Regions from separate parts of the Pseudacidovorax sp. 1753 genome, predicted to be linked through region 1. Evidence: predicted binding sites of a transcription regulator. Region 1 holds the regulator's gene; the other holds the start of a gene.
The links. The regulator sigma-54, encoded in region 1, starts transcription at its own class of promoters, with help from an activator protein. The targets are predictions, from matches to a motif close to TGGCANGNAANCTGCTTT.

Region 1 (4,571 bases):
CGCAGGCGGCTGCAGCTGCGCATGCCGGTCGAAACAGGCCAGCACGTCGTCCACCGACAGGCCGTAGAAGGCCCGCCGCGGCGCGATCTGCGGATAGTCCAGCACGCGGGCCAGCTCGACACGCATCGGGGCCGTCGCCAGCCACCGGTGCTGGCCGGCCTCCAGCGCCGCACGCAGCGGCCTGGCGGCAGCATCGTCGAAGACGAAGAGGTCGAGCACGATGTTGGTGTCGATGACCACGGCGGTCACTTCGGGTTGCGCAGCGGCATCCACCTCGGCACCGCCCGCAGCCGACGAGACCGGCCCGCCCATGTCCGCCGCCATGCGGCTCACCGCGCGCGTCCCTGACGCGGCGTCATGCCGCTGGCGCCGTGCGCGCCGAACCCGCCACCATGTCGAAGCGCAGCAGCCGGCATTCGATGGGGCCGTTCCACATCGGCACGCGGCGCGACTCCTTCAGGCGCATGCGCTGCGGCAGCTTCATGTCGGGCGTGAGCACCCAGGCCGTCCAGCCCGCGAAATTGCGCTTCCAGTGCGTGGCCAGTTGCGGGAAGAAGTCATCGCCGCCGTCGGCGCCCGATTCGGTCTGCGCCACCTCGCGCCCGCCCGGCCCGCGCCGCCCCGCGTTGGCGCCGGCGACGCCGCCCACGGCGATGCGCTCGCCATACGGCGGGTTGAGCAGGATCACGCCGCCGCCCTCGACCGGGGGCATGCGCTGCAGCGCGTCACCGCCGCGCAGTTGCAGCCGGTCGGCCACGCCGGCGCGCTCGGCATTGCGCTGCGCGAAGTCGACCATGCGGTGCGACACGTCGCTGCCAAAGACCCGCACCGAGCCCGCAGCGCGCGCGTCGGCGGGAGCCAGCGCCTCCTCGCGCATCGCGCGCCAGAGTTCGGCGCGGTGCAGCAGCAGCGCCTCGAAGCCGAAGCGCCGCGAGGCACCGGCCGGCACGCCGGCGGCCAGGAGCGCGGCCTCGATGGGAATGGTGCCGCTGCCACAGCAGGGGTCGTACAGCGGCTGCTCGGAAACCACACCGGTTTCCGGATCCCACCAGCCGCTGGCGGCCAGCATGGCCGCGGCCAGGGTCTCCTTGAGCGGAGCGTCGCCCTTGTCCACGCGCCAGCCGCGCTTGAACAGCGGCTCGCCGCTGGTGTCGATGTAGAGCGTGACCTCTTCGGCTGTCAGGTGGGCGAAGACGCGCACATCGGGAAAGCGCGTCTCCACGCTGGGCCGCACGCCGCCGGCGCGGGCGCGGAAGCGGTCGGCGATGGCGTCCTTGATCTTGAGCGTGGCGAAGTTGAGGCTCTGGAGCGGGCTGCCCTGCGCCGTGAGCTCGACCTTGAAGGTCTGGCGCGGCTGGAACCACATCTCCCAGGCGATGCCCGAGGCGGCTTCGTACAGGTCGGCCTCGCTGCGATAGGGCCGGTGCGCCAGCTGCACCAGCACCCGCTGCGCCAGCCGGCTCTTGAGGTTGAGCGCCTGCACGTCGCGCCAGGCGCCCATCACCCGCACACCGCCGCGCAGCACCCGCAGGTCGTCGCCGCTGCGGCCAGTGATGGCATGCACCTCGGCGGCCAGGAGGTCTTCCACGCCGGCGGCGCAGGGCAGAAAAAGGATCAGTTCGTTCACGGCTTCGTCGTCCGAAAAAATGAGGTGGCCGGCCACCGCGATTCGCCGGCACGCCGATCGGAAGCCCCGGCCCGCGTGCAGGCCAGGAACAAGGCGGCTCCTAGAGCGCCTTGCGCAGGTTGGCCGGCGCGATGCGCAGCGCCTCACGGTACTTGGCCACCGTGCGGCGGGCGCATTCGATGCCCTGCTCCTTGAGCATGTCCGAGATCTGGCTGTCCGACAGCGGCTTCTTGACGTTCTCCGAGCCGACGAACTGCTTGATCAGCGCCCGCACGGCCGTGCTGGACGCATTGCCGCCGGTCTCGGTGCCCAGGGCAGAGCCGAAGAAGTACTTCAGCTCCACCGTACCGAAGGGCGTGGACATGTACTTGGCGGTGGTCACCCGGCTGATGGTCGACTCGTGCAGGCCCAGTTCGTCGGCGATCTCGCGCAGCACCAGCGGGCGCATGGCCAGCTCGCCGTGGATGAAGAAGTTCTTCTGCCGCTCCACGATGGCGTTGGACACGCGCAGGATGGTGTCGAAGCGCTGCTGGATGTTCTTGATGAACCAGCGCGCCTCCTGCAACCGCTGGCTCAGGGCCTGGCTGCCCTCGCCCTTGTGCGACTTGAGCGCGCCGGCATAGATGTCGTGCACGCGCAGCCGCGGCATCACGTCGGGGTTGAGCTGCACGCGGAACTTGATGTTGCTGCCGCGCCCGCTGCGGGTGACGATGACGTCGGGCACGATCACGTGCCGCTCCACATCGACGAAGCGCCGCCCGGGCTTGGGCTCCAGCCGCGCGATCAGTTGCGACGCCTGGCGCACCAGGTCCTCGTTGCTGCGGGTGAGCACGGCCAGGCGCTTGAAGTCGCGCTTGGCCAGAAGGTCCATGGGCTGCTTGCAGATGGCCAGGGCGACCTTGCGGACCTGGTCTTCCTCGTCGCTGTCGTCCGCGTCGGCGCCGGCGCGCAGCTGGATGGCCAGGCATTCGCCCAGGTCGCGCGCGCCCACGCCCAGCGGGTCCAGGCTCTGCAGCAGGCCCAGCGCCACCTGGAAGTGGTGGATCAGCTCGTCGAACTCGTCGTTGTCGTCGCCGGCCAGGGCCGAGGCCAGGGCCGGGAGCGAATCCTCCAGGTAGCCGTCGTCGTTGAGCGATTCGATCAGGAAGCGCAGCGCGGCCGAGTCCTCGGGCGTGAGGCGCAGCGACAGCGCCTGGCGGTGCAGGTGGGCCTGCAGCGACTCCTGGCTGCGCGCCAGCTCGGTGGCGTCGGCGCGCTCGTCGTCGTCCTGGCTGCTGCTGTTGTTGCGCGCCGGGGCGTCGCCGCCCCATTCGCTGTCGTCGGGCGAGAACTCCACGGTGCCGTCGCCGTCCCAGTCGGGCTCGGCGTCGACGCTCTCGGTGGCGGGCGCGTCGGCCTCTGCCACGGCGGTGTCGCTGCTGCTGCTCGACGTGCTGCTGGCGCTGGCCGTGGCGGCGTAGTCGGTGCCGTCCTCGCGCTCGTCGCGGGGCACGGGGGCGTCGGCCGCCTCCAGGCCGAACTCCTCGCGCGGCGCCTCCTCGGCCAGACGCTCCAGGAAGGGGTTGTCGTCGAGCATCTGCTCGACCTCCTGGCTCAGCTCCAGCGTCGAGAGCTGCAGCAGCCGGATCGACTGCTGCAGCTGCGGCGTGAGCGCCAGATGCTGCGAGACGCGCAGCGACAGGCCCTGCTTCATGGACGGCCTCCCACGGTGTGCGCGGCCACGGGCAGGATGGGAGGGGCGCCGGAAGGACGGAACGCGGAAACAGGCACCCTGGCTACATCCGGAAGTGTTCGCCCAGGTACACGCGGCGCACCTCGGCGTTGTCGACGATCTCGGAGGGCGTGCCCTGCGCCAGCACCTGGCCGTCGCTGATGATGAAGGCGTGGTCGCAGATGCCCAGCGTCTCGCGCACGTTGTGGTCGGTAATCAGCACGCCGATGCCGCGCTCCTTGAGGAAGCTGATGATCCGCTGGATCTCGATCACGGCGATGGGGTCGATGCCGGCGAAGGGCTCGTCCAGCAGGATGAAGCGCGGCTGCGTGGCCAGCGCGCGGGCGATCTCCACGCGACGCCGCTCGCCGCCCGACAGCGCCAGCGCCGGCGAGTCGCGCAGGTGGTCGACGCGCAGGTCGGCCAGCAGCTCGGACAGGCGCTGCTCGATGCGATCGCGCGAGAGGGGCGCCATGCGACCGCGGGCGTCGGGCTCCTCCTGCAGCTCGAGCACGGCGCGCACGTTCTCCTGCACCGTCAGCTTGCGGAAGATCGACGCCTCCTGCGGCAGGTACGACAGGCCCATGCGCGCCCGGCGGTGGATGGGCATGTGCTCCACGGCCTCGCCGTCGATGCTGATCTGGCCAGCATCGGCCCGCACCAGGCCGACGATCATGTAGAAGGACGTGGTCTTGCCGGCGCCGTTGGGGCCCAGCAGGCCGACGACCTCGCCCTTCTGCACGTCGAGCGAGACGTTCTTGACCACCTTGCGGCTGCCGTAGCTCTTCTGCAGGCCACGCGCCTGCAGCCGGCTGCCGCCCGCCGGCACCGCGACGCTCACCGGCTGCCCCCGTTCTGGCCCGACAGCGAGCCGCTCTGGCGCAGCGGCGCGCCGGTGCGCGGGCCGGGGGCCGGCACCTGCGTGGGCTCGGTGCTGCGCGGCGACAGGATGGCCCGCACGCGGCCGCCCGGCTGCTGGGTGCCGCCCGGCGGCGGCGGGGCGCCATTGACGGTGAAGGTGTCGTTGGTCTGGTTGTAGGTGATCAGCGGGCCGGAGGTCTCGTCGGTGACGGTGGTGCCGGTCAGCCGGCGCATGACGGCGCGACGGATGAACTTGACGGTGTCGGCGCGGCCGTCGTACTCGATGACCTCGCCCTCGCCCTCGATCCACTCGTCGTTGCCGCCATCGCGGCGCTGCTTGAAGTAGCCGCGCTGGCCCGGGTCGGCGGTGAC
Region 2 (4,571 bases), on a different contig from region 1:
GTAGACGCCCTTGCTGAAGGTCGCGCCGGGCGCGAAGGCGCCGGTGGCCGGGTCGAAGATGCCCTTCATGAACAGCCGGTCGAAGCCGCCGATGAAGGCGTTGCCCTCGGTGAAGGCCAGGCTGTAGCCATAGATGCACCACAGCACGACGATCAGCGAGAAGGTGACGAACACCTGCATCAGCACGCTGAGCATGTTCTTGCTGCGCACCAGGCCGCCGTAGAACAGGGCCAGGCCGGGGACGGTCATCAGGATCACGAGCAGCGTGGACACCAGCATCCAGGCCACGTCGCCCTTGTCGATCTTGGGAGCAGGTGCGGCAGCAGCGGCGGCATCGGCCGGTGCTGCAGCGGGTGCTGCGGCGGCGGGCGCGGCCGGAGCGGCGGCTGCAGGCGCAGCGGCGGCCGGCGCGGACGCCGCCGGGGCCTCGGTGCTGGCGGCGGGCGCCTGCGCGAAGCTGGACACGCCAGCCGTAAGGACGCTCAGGCCGAGCGCCAGGGATACAAGGAACTTCTTCATCTTGGTCTTTCTTGTGCCTTCTTCTGCTGCGTCGGTTTAGAGCGCCTCGCGGCCGGTCTCACCCGTGCGGATGCGGACGACCTGCTCCAGGTTGAACACGAAGATCTTGCCGTCGCCGATCTTGCCGGTGCGCGCAGCGCTTTCCACGGCCTCGATGACGCGGTCGACCAGCTCGTCGGCAACCGCCGCCTCGATCTTGACCTTGGGCAGGAAGTCGACGACGTATTCGGCACCGCGGTAGAGCTCGGTGTGGCCCTTCTGGCGGCCGAAGCCCTTCACCTCGGTCACGGTGATGCCCTGCACGCCGATGGCGGAAAGGGCCTCGCGCACCTCGTCGAGCTTGAAGGGTTTGATGATGGCTGTGATCAGCTTCACGATTTCTCTCCTCTGGGATGAACCGGGCGCGGCAGCCGCCGCGCCCACCTGTCGGCTGGCTGGCGCGACCTCAGAAGGTCTTGGTCAGCGTGGCGATGAAGCGTGCCTTGTTGGGCGACTCGCTGTAGGTGAAGGTGCCCAGGCCGATGGCGCTGTAGTCGTAGACGGCGGTGGTGGCCTGGTAGGCATCCTTCTTGTTGGCACCCACGATGGCGCCCGTCAGGCTCAGGCCGCCACCGAAGTCGTAGGTGGCACCCACGTTGTAGTCGACGTAGCTCTTGTAGGGCGTGTTGCGGCGGATGTCGCTGGACAGGTGCGTGTAGCCCACGGCGGCCTTGAGCGTCAGGTTGGGCAGCACGGCCTTGCTGTACGACACGTTCAGATAGCCGGTGCCGCGGCCCTTCCAGCCCGTGGTGCGGTTGCTGGCGAAGCCGAAGTAGTCCTTGGAGACGGTGCTGGAGTACTTGACGGTGAACGAGCCGATGGCGTCGTCGCTCCAGGTGGCGGCGCCGTACAGCTCGGTGGTGTTGCCGTTGCGGTTGCCCGGGTAGATGTAGGTCAGGGCACCGAAGTCGAGGTCGAAGGGGCCGGCCTTGAACTTGTAGCCGCCGTAGATGTCGCTCTCGATGGAATTGCCGGCGAGCCAGTTGACGCTGGAGTTCCAGTTGCCGACGTAGAAGCCGCTTTCGTGGGCGTAGTCAAAGCCGCCCTGGATGGCGGGCTTGAGGGCCTTGGTCTTGTAGTAGCCGTTGTTGCCGATGACGTCCTGGTCCTGGCCCCGGAACTTGTAGTTGGTGGTCAGCGAGATGTTGGCAGTGATGGGCGAGGCCTCGGGGGCAGCGGCGGGCGCCGTCTGGGCGCTGGCCGCACCGGCGGCAGCAGCCAGGCAGAAGGCAATCGTTGCCGTCTTGATCGTGGCCGGACGGATCTTCATCGGGTAACTCCTCGCAAGTGGTGTTCGTTGGAGTTCCCCTCAAAGCAGGGAGCGTGCCAAAAGACAGCCGCGTCCTACGCATGTGAAGTGCTCCACACCCCCACAAGAAAAATTCGCGAGCGCTTCATGCAGGGGCCGGGCTCCTGTTCAATGCATGAAACAGGATCGGTGCAACGCACCAAATCAGGGAGAAGATGAGCGATGAGCCTTTCTTTGGTGCAGACGCGCGCTTTGGTGGCGCTTGAATCGGCGCCAGTCACCGTCGAGGTGCATCTGGCCAATGGCCTGCCCAGCTTCACGCTGGTCGGATTGGCCGATGTGGAGGTCAAGGAGGCCCGCGAGCGGGTCCGCTCCGCCATCCAGAACTCGGGGCTGGCCTTTCCGCACGACCGCCGCATCACGGTGAACCTGGCGCCGGCCGACCTGCCGAAGGATTCCGGCCGCTTCGACCTGCCCATCGCACTGGGCATCCTCGCGGCGAGCGGGCAGATCGATGGGGCGCGACTCGCGGGCCACGAATTCGCGGGTGAGCTGTCGCTTTCGGGTGACCTGCGCCCCGTGCGCGGCGCCCTGGCCACCGCGCTGGCGGCCGAGGGCCCGTCGCCACGCCCCGTCCTGGTGCTGCCACTGGCCAGCGCGCGGGAGGCCGCGCTGGTCCCCGGCGCCGCGGTCTATGGCGCGGCGCACCTGCTCGATGTGGTGCGCCCCTTCCTGCCGCCCGACACGCTGGCGCAGGTGGAAGACGGCCCGGGCTGGGTGCGCATGGTTCCGCCAGAGCTGGCCGGTCATGCGCCCGACGGACCGGACCTGGCGGACGTGAAGGGCCAGGCCGCCGCTCGCCGCGCGCTGGAGATCGCGGCCGCCGGCGGCCACAGCCTGCTGATGGTCGGCCCACCCGGCGCCGGCAAGTCGATGCTGGCGCAGCGGCTGGCCGGCCTGCTGCCACCGATGGACGTGCAGGAGGCGCTGGAGAGCGCCGCCATCGCCAGCCTGGCCGGTCGCTTCGACCCGCAGCGCTTCATGCAGCGGGTGGTGGCCAGCCCGCATCACACGGCCAGCGCGGTGGCGCTGGTGGGGGGCGGCTCGCCGCCAAGGCCGGGCGAGATCTCGCTGGCGCACCATGGCGTGCTCTTCCTGGACGAACTGCCCGAATTCCCCCGCGCGGCCCTGGAAGCGCTGCGCGAGCCGCTGGAGAGCGGCACCATCTCCATCGTGCGCGCCGCGCGGCGGGCGCAATTCCCGGCGCGCTTCCAGCTGGTGGCGGCGATGAACCCCTGTCCCTGCGGCCATCTGGGCTCGCGCCTACATGCCTGCCGCTGCTCGCCCGACCAGGTGGCGCGCTACCAGGCGCGCATCAGCGGCCCGCTGCTGGACCGCATCGACCTGCATGTGGACGTGCAGGCCATCGACCCGCGGGAGCTGCTGGGCGCCCCCGCCGGCGAGTCGAGCGCCGCCGTACGCGAACGCGTGGCCGCGGCGCGCGCCATCGCGCTGCAGCGCCAGGGCAGTGCCAACCAGGCCCTGGCCGGCCAGGCGCTTGATGCCCATGCCGGCGCCGATGCCGCCGCCCTCGCCTTCCTGCAGAAGGCGGCCACGCGCCTGGGCTGGAGCGCACGGGCCACGCACCGCGCCTTGCGGGTGGCCCGCACCATCGCCGACCTGGCAGGTGCCGAGACCATCGGCGCCCTGCACGTGGGCGAGGCGATGCAATACCGGCGCACGCTGAGCGCGGCGCCCTGATCCGGCCGGCGTCAGTGCCCGGCCGGCGCGCCATGCCCCGGCGCCGCCCGCACCCGCGCCACCTGCGCGGGCAGGTCGGCCCAGGCCGGCGCCTGCGGGGCGAAGCGGGCGCGCATGTAGCCCGCCAGTTCGGCGACCTGCGCATCGTCCAGCGCGTCGCGGAAGGCGGGCATGAAGCCGATGTCCCGCGTGGGCGGCGTGCGCACGCCGTCGAGGATGGTGCGGATCAGGTTGTCGGGCCGGGTGCTGGTGAGCTGGCTGTTGAGGGCCAGCGGCACGTTGGCGCCCAGCAGCGTGGGGCCGTCGCCGTCGTGGTGGCAGGCGGCGCAGGCCGACTCGAACATGCGCTGGGGCGCGCCCAGCAACGCACCCTGCCCGGCCGCGGCACGCTGCACCGCCTGCGTGGCGATGGCCTGCGGATCGGCCGCGGGCGCCGGGTTGAAGCTGGCCAGGTAGGTGGCCATGGCACGCACGTCGGTGTCGGGCAGCTCCTGCAGCCCGTGGACGACCTCGGCCATGGGCCCGCCCGCGATGCCGTGCCGCGGCGAATGGCCGTGGCGCAGGTAGGCGTAGAGGCTGTCCGCATCCCAGGGCACGGCGTTGGTGGAGCGGGCCGTGAGGGCCGGCGCCTCCCAGCCGTCGATCAGCGCGCCGGACAGGAAGTCAGCGCCGGCTTTCTCCGCACCCAAGGTGTTGCGCGGGCTGTGGCAGGCGGCGCAGTGGCCCAGGCCGTTGACCAGGTAGGCGCCGCGGTTCCATTCGGCGCTCTGGCCGGCGACGGGCTGGTAGGGCGTGGCGTCGTGGAACAGGCCGTTCCAGCCGGCCATGAGCGGGCGCAGGTTGAAGGGGAAGCGCAGGTCGTTGGCCGGCATGAGGGCCGGACCGCCATCCTCGCGCGCGCCGGCCTTCACCGGCGGCAGGGACATGAAGTAGGCGTAGAGCGCCTGCAGGTCGTCGTCGCTGGTCTTGGCGAAGGCGGTGTACGGGAAGGCCGGGTACAGGT

Region 2: the regulator sigma-54 is predicted to act here: its motif matches at 1,870-1,887, upstream of ABIC63_RS07060 (TorF family putative porin).

What each region holds. Positions count from the first base shown of each region.
Region 1 is NZ_JBEPKY010000011.1:237,923-242,493, forward strand. Features, by position in the region: gene ABIC63_RS15895 (PIN domain-containing protein) at 1-324, opposite strand, end outside; gene ABIC63_RS15900 (THUMP domain-containing class I SAM-dependent RNA methyltransferase) at 356-1,627, opposite strand; gene ABIC63_RS15905 (RNA polymerase factor sigma-54) at 1,728-3,320, opposite strand; gene lptB (LPS export ABC transporter ATP-binding protein) at 3,403-4,179, opposite strand; gene lptA (lipopolysaccharide transport periplasmic protein LptA) at 4,176-4,571, opposite strand, start outside.
Region 2 is NZ_JBEPKY010000004.1:276,733-281,303, reverse strand. Features, by position in the region: gene ABIC63_RS07070 (ammonium transporter) at 1-519, opposite strand, end outside; gene glnK (P-II family nitrogen regulator) at 556-894, opposite strand; gene ABIC63_RS07060 (TorF family putative porin) at 965-1,822, opposite strand; gene ABIC63_RS07055 (YifB family Mg chelatase-like AAA ATPase) at 2,030-3,568, shown strand; gene ABIC63_RS07050 (molybdopterin cofactor-binding domain-containing protein) at 3,580-4,571, opposite strand, start outside.